DNA from 2 places in the Beduinella massiliensis genome. Region 2 is predicted to be linked to the other one. Evidence: riboswitches for the same ligand, from Rfam matches in the RefSeq annotation. Region 2 holds a riboswitch; the other holds the start of a gene.
The links. A riboswitch is a leader RNA that binds a small molecule or an ion and turns the genes downstream of it on or off. The one in region 2 is predicted to bind ZMP and ZTP.
Positions count from the first base shown of each region.

Region 1: another riboswitch for ZMP and ZTP. It lies ahead of pflB (formate C-acetyltransferase); the one in region 2 lies ahead of C1725_RS15685 (IMP cyclohydrolase).

Region 1 is NZ_LT963430.1:3,131,165-3,136,958, forward strand. It holds gene C1725_RS15170 (hypothetical protein) at 174-788, shown strand; gene C1725_RS15175 (nuclear transport factor 2 family protein) at 785-1,168, shown strand; gene C1725_RS15180 (pyridoxamine 5'-phosphate oxidase family protein) at 1,201-1,671, shown strand; gene C1725_RS15185 (methylated-DNA--[protein]-cysteine S-methyltransferase) at 1,701-2,237, shown strand; gene C1725_RS15190 (hypothetical protein) at 2,264-2,707, shown strand; ZMP/ZTP riboswitch at 2,781-2,862, shown strand; gene pflB (formate C-acetyltransferase) at 2,917-5,148, shown strand; gene pflA (pyruvate formate-lyase-activating protein) at 5,188-5,794, shown strand, end outside.
Region 2 is NZ_LT963430.1:3,236,962-3,242,755, reverse strand. It holds gene C1725_RS15690 (phosphoribosylaminoimidazolecarboxamide formyltransferase) at 1-565, opposite strand, end outside; gene C1725_RS15685 (IMP cyclohydrolase) at 628-1,338, opposite strand; ZMP/ZTP riboswitch at 1,424-1,503, opposite strand; gene C1725_RS15680 (aldo/keto reductase) at 1,615-2,607, opposite strand; gene C1725_RS15675 (ABC transporter permease subunit) at 2,908-3,876, shown strand; gene C1725_RS15670 (ABC transporter permease subunit) at 3,894-4,775, shown strand; gene C1725_RS15665 (type 2 periplasmic-binding domain-containing protein) at 4,822-5,794, shown strand, end outside.

The sequences.
Region 1 (5,794 bases), 110 kb from region 2:
TTATTCATTTTGCACGAGGCCATCGACTTTGTCGATGGCCAGTAGACGGCCCTGACATCGGGGCCGTCTTCCTATTTTGGCCGGCCGCCCTATCAAACGGGTGGACGCGGCGCGGTCCGGCGTGTATAATGGATGAAAACAGGGCGGTGAATTCGGAGAAAGAAGGTCTCACTATGCGCATGACGGATGCGGGCTGGGGCTATCTGTGCGAGCGGGCGAAGCCGGAGCGCAGGGAGTTCCTGCAAATTTACGCAAAGCAGTACATCGAGCCCCTCTTCGCGAGCTATCCGGAGCTTTACGGCAAGGTCTACCTGGCGCTTCGCAAGAAGGGCTTCTTCGCGGAATACGACCCGGTTCTTCACATCATCGTACCCGAAAGAGCGCTCACAGCGTATACGCCCTTTCAGCTTCGCAGCATCGCGGCACACGAGATGCTGCATCTCGTGCAGTTTCAAAACGAGGTCGGCAAGAAATCGCAGAGCAAAAAATACGAATACCAGGCGACCTTTCTGTCATGGGCGCGCGGATGTGCATACGACTTTGTCATGTCCTTCCCCGCCTCGTGCAAGGAGACGGCGTGCGCCTTTTCAAACCGCCATGGTTACTTCAGCTGCGGCGCGATTTTTTCAAAGTGCTGCCGGGACTGCTCCGAATCCGAGCTGCGCGCGCTCGCAAAAAAGCTGGAGGGGCTCTCCTTCCGCTACACGCTGAGCGACCTGCCGGATTTTGAGGCCGTCGTCCGGCGGGAACTGGGCACGGAAAAGGACGAAAAGGAGGGAAATCCATGAACAGCCAGCGATGGCTGCATCCCTACTTTGCGTCCATCGCCGCGCAGGACGCAGAGGCGATACGGAATTTTTTTCATCCGGACGCCCAAATCCTTTGGCACAACACGAACGAACGCTTCACGCTGGATGGCTTCCTTCGCGCCAACTGCGAATACCCCGGCAGCTGGGCGGGTGAGGTGGAGCGCGCCGAATCCCTCGGGGAGGGCCGCGTCCTTTCCGTCGCCCGCGTCTGGATACGCGGCGGCGGCCCTTCCTTCCACGTGGTTTCCTTCTTCGAGCTCGCGGAAGGCAAAATCGTCCGGCTGGACGAATATTGGGGCGACGATGGCCCCGCGCCCGCGTGGCGGCAGGGGCTGCGCTTAAGCGCTCCCATCCGTTAAAGCCCGTCGGAGAAAAGAAAGGAATGGCAAAGATGCGCAGAAAAGACAGGGAGATTACCGACGCCGCGCGCATTGACGAAATCATCCGCCGCTGCGATTGCTGCCGGCTGGGGCTTGTGGACGCGGGCCGGGCATACATCGTGCCGATGAACTTCGGCTACCGCCGCGAAAACGGAAAAGGCGTCTTTTACTTTCACAGCGCGCGAGAGGGACGCAAGATCGGCCTGATTCAAAACGGCGGCGAAGCCAGCTTCGAGCTGGACACAAACCACCTGCTGCATGCGGGCGAGACAGCCTGCACCCACGCCTTCCGGTTTCAAAGCGTGATGGGCGACGGCACGGTTCGCATCCTTGAGGATGCGCAGGCGAAGCGCGCGGCGCTTGAGGCCATCATGGAGCACATGACGGGCAGGGACGGCTGGACGTTTGAGGAAAAGGCCCTCGAAGCCACCGCGCTCCTTCGCCTGGAGGTGCGCGAGATGACGGGCAAGGAACACGAATGACGCGCGGCGGCGCAGAGGAGCGTGGAAGAATGTCGAGCTGTTTTACGATGGAATATCCCTCGCCGGTCGGTCTGCTCACCCTCGCCAGCGACGGCCAAAGCATCACGGGCCTTTGGATTCAGGGGCAAAAATACTTCAGAGAAAAGCTGCCCGATCCGGTACCCTGTGTTTCGCTGCCGGTCTTTCAGCAGGCCGCCGCGTGGCTCACCCGCTACTTTCTCGGCGAAGCGCCGGAAATGACGCTGCCGCTTGCGCCGGAGGGAAGCCCGTTTCGCCGGTCGGTGTGGGACATCCTCTTAAAGATCCCCTATGGTCAGGTGACCACCTACGGTGCCATCGCCAGGGAGCTCTCGACCGCCGCCGGCAAAAGCGTCTGCGCGCAGGCCGTGGGCGGCGCAGTCGGTCACAACCCCATCAGCATCCTCATCCCCTGCCACCGTGTGGTCGGCGCAAACAGCAGCCTGACCGGATACGCCGGCGGCATCGACAGGAAGATTCAGCTTTTGACGCTCGAGGGCGCGGCGATGGAGCGGCTGTTCGCGCCGAGCCGTGGGACGGCGCTGTAACGCAAAAAATTCAGGAGGAAAAGCGCATGCCGGATTTCCAATCCCATCCCTACCGAAAGACGTATAAGCCGTTCGTGCTTTGGCTTGCGGTGTTTTTCTGCCTCTCCATCGGCGTGCCGTTGCTCGCGCATGCCCTGCTGCACCTAGACGGCGCGGCGATCACCCGCGTAAGCCTGCTTTTAACGCTGCTCTTGCTTACGCTGCTCTTTTATCTCATCTGGCGCGGCGAATACGTCTACTGGATCAACGGCGGCCCCAGCTTCGAGGCGGCGCGGGATGCCGGGCGCGAAAGGCGGCGCGCCTATGCCGGCGCGCACCTTCGCCTCTTTTGCGGCGCCGCGTGCGCGGGCGCGCTGTACCTTGCGCTCAGCGCATTGCTCAGCCTCCCCACCTGGCTGGACGTCGCCGCCGTCGCTGCGCTTCTCGTAGCCGCCGCGCTGCTCACGCTGCGCATCCGGTTTGACGCCTGAATGCGCCTAAAACCAGCCGCGAAATTTCACCGGAATCGCCGTTGACAACGATGCGCCCCTCTGCTATACTGATTTCACTTCATGTGACTGACGGATTCACGCGGGCAACCGCGGGGGAGCATGAAGGATGTATGCCGACCGTCTGGGCAATCCCGCACCGGGATTGCCTTTTTTGTTGCAATTCCGGGAGCACTTCACGAGGTGAGCGTATGAATCATTCGTCTTACGAAGGTTTTGTCCCCGGCATCTGGCAGGAGCGCATCGACGTGCGCGACTTCATTCAAAGGAATTACACGCCCTATTCGGGCGACGAGTCCTTCCTCATGGGCCCGACCGCGCGCACGAAGCGCCTGATGGGCAAGCTGCAGGCGCTGCAAAAAGAGGAGCAGGCGCGCGGCGGCGTGCTTTCAATCAATACGGACGTGGCGACCAGCCTGCTCAACTACGCGCCGGGGTATCTGGACAAAGAGGAAGAGCTCATCGTGGGCCTTCAGACCGAGGCGCCGCTGCGGCGCGGCGTCAATCCCTTCGGCGGCATGCGCATGGCAGAGGGCGCCTGCCGCGCCTACGGCTGCGAGATGTCTCAAAAGCTGAAGGACGAATTCATGTACCGCACCACGCACAACGACGGCGTGTTTCGCGTCTATACCGACGACATGCGCCGCGCCCGCAAAATCGGCGTCATCACGGGGCTGCCGGACGCCTACGGCCGCGGCCGCATCATCGGCGATTACCGCCGCGTGGCGCTGTACGGCATCGACCGGCTGATCGAGGAAAAGCAGCGCGACAAGCAGGCCATCGGCAAAAGCCTGATGGATGTAGACAGCATCCGCCAGAGCGAAGAGCTCTTCCAGCAGATCGCCTTCCTGCAAAAGACGAAGGAGATGGCTTCGCTGTACGGCTACAACATCTCCGCGCCCGCCGGGAACGCGCGCGAAGCTATCCAGTGGACGTACTTCGGCTACCTCGCCTCCATCAAGGAGCAGAACGGCGCGGCCATGTCGCTCGGGCGCGTCTCCACCTTCCTGGACATTTACATCGAGCGCGACATCGCCCGCGGGCTGCTCACGGAAGAGGGCGCGCAGGAGCTGATGGACGACTTCGTGATGAAGCTGCGCATGGCGCGTCACCTGCGCACGCCGGAATACAACGAGCTGTTCGGCGGCGATCCGATGTGGATCACGGAGAGCGTCGGCGGCATGGGCGAGGACGGCCGCACGCTGGTGACGAAGAACGCCTTCCGCATGTTGAACACCCTGTATACGCTGGGCGCGGCGCCGGAGCCCAACCTCACCGTGCTCTACGCCAAGGCGCTGCCGGAGGCCTTTAAACGCTTCTGCGCGAAGGTCTCGTGCGAGACGAGCTCCATCCAGTACGAAAACGACGATCTGATGCGCCCGATCTACGGCGACGACTACGGCATCGCCTGCTGCGTATCCGCGATGAAGCTGGGCCGCCAGATGCAGTTCTTCGGCGCGCGCTGCAACCTGCCCAAGCTGCTGCTGCTCGCGCTCAACGGCGGCCACGACACGCTTTCCGGACTCGACATCGGCCCGCGCTCGCAGGTGCTTTCGGGCGACGTGCTCGACTACGACGAGGTCTGCGAGCGGTTTGCCGCCTATCGCGCCTGGCTGTGCGAGCTCTACGTGAACACGATGAACGTCATCCACTACATGCACGACAAGTATGCCTATGAAAAGACGCAGATGGCCCTGCACGACACGGACGTGGAGCGCTTCATGGCGTTCGGCGTCGCGGGCCTTTCGGTGCTCGCGGATTCGCTCTCCGCAATTCGCTACGCCAAGGTGCGCCCGGTGCGCGACGAAAACGGCTACATCGTGGACTTTACGCGCGAGGGCGACTTCCCCAAGTTCGGCAACGACGACGACCGCGTGGACCAGATCGCCGTTCAGATGGTGCGCGAGATGATCGAGGAGCTCCGTAAGACCCCCGCCTACCGGGGCGCGACGCACACGCTCTCGGTGCTGACCATCACCTCCAACGTGGTCTACGGCAAGAAGACAGCCGCCACACCCGACGGCCGCCAAAAGGGCGAGCCCTACGCGCCGGGCGCGAACCCGATGCACGGGCGCGAGGCCTGCGGAGCCCTCGCCTCGCTCAATTCCGTGGCCAAGCTGCCCTACGCGGACTGCCGCGACGGCATCTCCAACACCTTCTCCATCGTGCCCGATTCCCTGGGCAGGACCCTGCCGGAGCGCCAGCGGAACCTTTGCACGCTGCTGGACGGCTACTTCGGCCGCGGCGCGCATCACATCAACGTGAACGTCATGAACCGCGAGCTCTTGCAGGACGCCTACGATCACCCGGAAAACTACCCGAACCTGACGATCCGCGTGTCCGGCTACGCGGTCAACTTCGTGAAGCTCTCGCGCGAGCAGCAGCGCGAGGTCATAAGGCGCACGTTCCACGAGGCGATGTAACCGCGCCGCGGCATCCACAGAAAGAGAGGCGATATGCCCATGCTCGGACGCATGCACTCTATCCAATCCTTCAGCACGCTGGACGGACCCGGCATCCGCTTCGTGCTCTTCCTGCAGGGCTGCCCGCTGCGCTGCGCCTGCTGCCACAATCCCGACACGTGGGATGCGGCGGGCGGCACGGAAATCGACGACGCGCAGGCGTTTGCGCGCATTCTGCGCTGCCGCGACTACTTCGGGGAGGAGGGCGGCGTCACCGTCTCCGGCGGCGAACCGCTGCTGCAAAGCGGCTTCGTGCGCTCCCTCTTCGCCCGCTGCCGCGAAGCGGGCATCCATACGACGCTGGACACCTCCGGCTGCATCCTGACGGACGAGGCGCTCTCCGTGCTGGACGTGACCGACCTTTGCCTGCTCGACCACAAAATGCCCACGGACGAGATGTACCGGCGCTACGTGGGCTGTCCGCTCGCAGGGCCGGAGCGCTTCCTTTCGGAGCTTTCGGCGCGCGGCATCGACACGTGGCTTCGCCGCGTCGTCATCCCCACGGTCACGGACGGCGCGGAGGGCCTTCTCGCGCTGAAGGCGCTGGCCGAGCGAACCCCCTGCGTCAAAAGGGTGGAACTTTTGCCCTTCCGAAAGCTCTGCCAGC
Region 2 (5,794 bases):
CCTGCTCGAACGTGACGCCGAAGACCTCCTTGTGCTCCAGCGGGGCGGGGCGGTACTGCTCGTCGATCTGGATGATGCAGTAGCTGCCGTTTTTCTTCTGGCGGAGGATGGACAGCGCCTCCTCGGAATATCCCGGGGCGATCACGCCGTCGGAGACCTCGCGCTTGATAATGGCGGCGGTGCTCGCGTCGCAGGGGTCGGACAGCGCGATGAAGTCGCCGAAGGAGGACATGCGGTCCGCGCCGCGCGCGCGCGCGTAGGCGCAGGCCAGCGGCGAGAGTTCGCCCATGTCGTCCACCCAGTAAATCTTTCTGAGCGTATCGCTGAGCGGCAGGCCCACCGCCGCGCCCGCGGGCGAGACGTGCTTGAACGAGGTGGCGGCTGGCAGCCCGGTCGCCTGCTTCAGCTCGCGAACGAGCTGCCAGCCGTTGAGCGCGTCCAGAAAGTTGATGTAGCCGGGCCTGCCGCCGAGGATCTCCACCGGCAGGTCGCTGGCGTCCGCGACGTAGATGCGCGAGGGCTTCTGGTTGGGGTTGCAGCCGTATTTCAGGGTGAATTCTTTCACGTGGCGTCTTCCTTTCTACTCATAAAGAAGCGGCGTCCTTCGGCCGCCCCGACGGGGATGTCTTACCGGTTCTTGTTGACGATGCGGCTCTCGTGCGCGCCGGACGCGATGTCGATGAAGCGGACGAAGAGGGAGACCTTGTTGTCCTCGTTAAGGCTCTGCCAGAGGAGCCGCGTAAAGGCGTCGATGTCGTTGGGAATGGCGACCGGCCTGGGCTCGCCCGTGAAGCTGGGCAGCGGATCCCCGTCATGCATATAGGTGTGGATGAAGTGGCCCTGCCCCGGCAGGCAGTCGCTGTAGGCGAAGGTAAAGCGGTTGCACTGCGCCGGGTCGCCGTCCGCGCTCTTGAGGATGGACAGCGCGTAGCTGAACGCGCCGTTTTCCACGTGCAGGATGCCGGAGATGCGCGGCGTGTAGTTGGGCGCGTCCGGCTCGAATGCGCGGGTGCGCAGGGATTGCTCAAACGTGAGCTGCCTGTCCATGCCCTCGTAGATCGTGTCCGTCTGATCCCCGTTGGTGACGATCGTCTTGTTGCCGAGCACGCGCACCGGCGCGTAGATGATGAGGCTGGGATCTTTCATCTTCGAGGGGTCGAACGCCTGCGTGCGGATGCCCTCGCCCTCCTCGACGAAGACGCGGTTGCGGCTGTTCTCGCTTCGGCCCATGATGAAGTAGGCGGTCACGGCCGACTTTCCGTCTTCGGACCGGCCGATGACGATTCCCCTGCCGGGATAGGCGTTTTCCTTCAGTTGCTGTTCGAGCGGCGTTTTCAAGCACCATTCCTCCTCTGATCTTTTGAATTGAAAGCGGCCTGGGCGCGGCGGCGATGAAATACGAAAAAAGCCGCACACGTATCCAAGCGTTTGCCCAGACGGTCGGCTTATCCAAGGTTATACTCCCCGTGGTTCCTTCCACTTCCGTCAGTCGTATAACAGCTTCAACGTAGCATGAATTTGGCAAAATGTCAAGCGGGATCGGGCAAAAAAGCGGGCGGGGCGGCGGAAAAAAGGCCCGGCGCGCAGGGCGTCCGGGCCGTGGGGCCAAGGGGATTACTTCGCGAGGATCGCGTCGATGCGCGCGAGCTCTTCGGGCGTGAACCCGGCGTGGCGCAGCGCCGCCGCGTTTTCCACGATCTGCTCCGGGCGGCTGGCGCCGATCAGCGCGGAGGTGACCACCTCGTCGCGCAGCACCCAGCACAGCGCCATCTGGGCGAGGCTCTGATCGCGCGACAGGGCGATTTCGTTCAGCTTTTCAATCTTCGCGATCTTTTCGGGCGTGATGTCGCTGGCGTGCAGGTAACGCGGGTCGTGCGCGGCGCGGGAGTCCGCCGGGATGCCCTTGAGGTACTTGCTCGTGAGCAGGCCGTTTTGCAGCGGCGCAAAGGCGATGCAGCCGACGCTTTCCCGGCGCAGCACGCCGGTCAGCCCGCCCTCGATCCAGCGGTTGAACATGGAGTAGTTCGGCTGGTGGATGAGGCAGGGCGTGCCGAGGGCCTTCAGCGCCTTCACCGCCTCGGAGGTCTGCTCGGCGTTGTAGTTGGAAAGGCCGACGTAGAGCGCCTTGCCCGAGCGCACGATCTGGTCGAGCGCGCCCATCGTCTCCTCGATCGGCGTGTCGGGGTCGGGCCGGTGGTGGTAAAAGATGTCCACGTAGTCAAGGTGCATGCGCCGCAGGCTCTGATCGAGGCTGGCGATCAGGTATTTGCGGCTGCCGTGGTCGCCGTAGGGGCCCTTCCACATGTCGTAACCGGCCTTGGTCGAGATCACCAGCTCGTCGCGGTGGGGCTTCCAGTCGCGGTCCATGTGGACGCCGAAGTTCCGCTCCGCCTCGCCGTAGGGCGGGCCGTAGTTGTTGGCCAGGTCGAAATGGGTGATGCCGTTGTCAAAGGCGGTGCGCAGCAGGCTCTGCTGCACGCCGAAGGGCGTGATGTTGCCGAAGTTATGCCAGAGCCCAAGCGAAATCGCGGGGAGCATCAGGCCGCTGCGCCCGCAGCGGCGGTAAGGCATCGCGTCGTAGCGCGATTCGGCGGGAACGTATGTCATGAAAGCGCCTCCTTCTGCTGATGTGTTTTATTATACAGGAAGTCCTCTTTTGAAGCCATCGCGTTTTCGACGAACCTTCGCGCAGAAACGCTTATTTTCGCGCGCATGCGCAGGAACGCATAGGGGACAATTCACCAAACGCCGGGCCCCATGATGATTGATTCTGCACGTTTTCTGCGTCTTTTGCGCTTTTAGTGCGCGAAAATGCTTTGTATAATGAGTTCACATAAAGCTTGGCGTCGACGGCAAAGAATGCCAACAAATCGTGTAATTATTTGCATATGGAAAAGGGGTAGATCCATGAAAGCTTCGGGTGTCGCAAGAGCGAGGGGGCCGCTGCAAAGGTCGATGGGGCAGCGCATCTGGCATGCCGTCGTCGAATACCGCTATCTGCACCTGATGGTGCTGCCGGGACTTTGTTTTTTTATCCTCTTCAAGTACGTGCCGATGTACGGCATCCTCATCGCCTTTAAAAACTACAAGGGCGCGGCGGGCGGCTTTGCCGCGATCATGCAGTCCGATTGGGTGGGGCTCAAGAACTTCGAGGTTTTCTTCAAGTCGATCTACTGCAAGCGCGTCTTTAGCAACACGATTTACCTGAGCGTCCTGCGCCTGATCTTCAGCTTCCCCGCGCCGATCCTGCTGGCGCTGATGATCAACGAGATCCGCTCTACCTGGTTTAAGCGCACGGTGCAGACGGTGACCTACATGCCCTACTTTCTCTCGTGGGTCGTGGTGGCCGGGCTGCTCAACACGCTGCTCTCGCCCGACAGCGGCGCGGTAAACGCGCTCATCAAGCTGTGCGGGGGCCAGCCGGTCTACTTCCTGACGAGCAAGCAGTGGTTCCGCCCGATCCTCATCCTGAGCGAAATCTGGAAGAGCATCGGCTACGGCTCCATCGTCTACCTGGCGGCGATCACCAGCATCGATCAGGAGCAGTACGAGGCCGCGCGCGTGGACGGCGCGAACAAGCTTCAGCAGATCCTCCACATCACGCTGCCCGCCATCTCCGAGATCATCGCGATCATGCTGATCCTGCAGATCGGCAAGATGTTCGACGACAACTTCGACCAGATCTTCAACCTCTACAGCCCCTCGGTCTACGAGGTTTCCGACGTGTTTGAAACCTACATCTACCGCAACGGCATTCAGGAGTCCAAGTTCTCCTACACGGCCGCGGTCGGCCTGGTCAAGTCGGTGCTCGCGCTGGCGATGATCCTGTTCAGCAACCGCGCCTCCAAAAAGCTGGGCGCTGAAGGTCTGTTCTGAGAAGGGGAGGAAAGCAAATGGCAGGCACGGTTACAAAGGGCGAGAAGACGTTTCTCGTCGTCAACGACGTCGTCATGGTGGTGCTGTGCGCGATCATGATCTATCCCATCCTCTTCGTCCTCGGCCGCTCGGTGACGCCGGAATTTGAGCGCGCGCTGAACCCGCTGCGCCTGATCCCACGGACGTTCGACTGGTCCGGATACCGGTTCATCCTGTCCTCCGGGTCGAATATCATCAATTCCTACCTGACCACCATCGCCCGCACGCTGATCGGCACGACGCTCAACATCGTCGTGACCACGCTGCTGGCCTACCCGCTCTCCAAGAAGTACTACCCGCCGCGAAGGGCCCTCACCGGCATGATCGTCTTTACCATGTGGTTTTCCGGCGGGCTGATCCCCAGCTTTTTGCTCAACAAGTCCCTGGGGCTCATCAACAACTTCTGGGTGTACATCCTGCCCTCGATGGTCAACGCCTTTAACCTCATCATCATGCGCAATTTCTTCATGCAGATTCCCGACTCGCTGGAGGAATCCGCAAAGCTGGACGGCGCAAACGACCTGCACATCTTCTTTCGCATTTACTTGCCGCTTTCCACCGCGTCCATCGCCACGATCACGCTTTTTTACGCGGTGTATCACTGGAACATGTGGTTCGACTCCATGCTCTACATGAACAGGAAGGAAATGTGGACCATGCAGTACACGCTGCGCCAGCTGATCGACAGCGCCACCGTCGCGGACATCGCCACCGTCGGCTCCGCGATGGACAACATCCCCCCGGCGGAAACCGTTCGTATGTCAACCATCGTCATCGCCACCGTCCCGATCCTGTGCGTCTACCCGTTCCTGCAAAAGTACTTCGTCAAGGGCATGCTGGTGGGTTCGGTGAAGGGCTGAGGCGACGATGGGTGCGAAAAGCGACATAGAAAGAGGAGGTACCTACATGAAAAAGGTTGTTTCCCTGGTACTGGCGGCGGTCATGGCGCTTGCGATGATCGCGGGCGCGGCGGCCGAGGACGCGGTGCAGCAAGAGCCTGCGCGCTTCGTCATCCGCTCCAACTCCAACAAGGAAAACAAGACGGAGAACGACAAGATCAAGGCGCTGATCGAGGAAAAGTCGGGCATCGACTTCGAGGTCATCGTCGTGGCCGAGAACACCTGGGCCGAGAAGGTCAACGTCATGATCGCGGGCTCGGAGAAGTTCGACACCCTGAACCTGACCGCGAACAGCGGCGTCTGGTCCACCTACGCGGCCAACGGCGCGATCGTGCCCTACACGCAGGAGATGCTCGACACGTATCTTCCCAACGTGATGGCCATGATCCCTGAGGAAGCCTGGATCCCCTGCAAGGACGCCGAGGGCAACATCTGGGCGCTGCCGCGCCACGAGTCGTTCACCGCGGGCGGCGTGCCCTCCATTCGCACGGACTGGCTCGAAAAGCTGAACATGGAAATGCCCACCACGCTGCCGGAGCTGGAGGCGTACTTTGAGGGCGTGAAGACGCAGGATGTGAACGGCAACGGCGATCCGAACGACGAATACGGCTACATCCCGTACTTCCAGAGCCTGTGGAACGGCCCGCTGCACGTCTATTACCTGGGCACCAAGGGCAACTGCGACAACGAGGACCGTTACCTCACCGAGGACGGCACGGTGATGCCCTGGTACATGCACGAGAACGCCTGGGCGCTGGTCGCCAAGGGTGCGGAGTGGTATCAGAAGGGCTACATCAATCAGGATTACCTGACGATGACCAACGAGACGGCCAACGACATGGGCGCGACCGACCGCATCGGCATGTGCTCCGGCTGGTACAACATGGGCCTGCAGGGCACCTCGCGCCTGATGGAGGCGAACCCGGACAGCTCCTGCTCCTGGGCGGCGATTCCCAACTTCACCGACGCGCCCAGCGGCG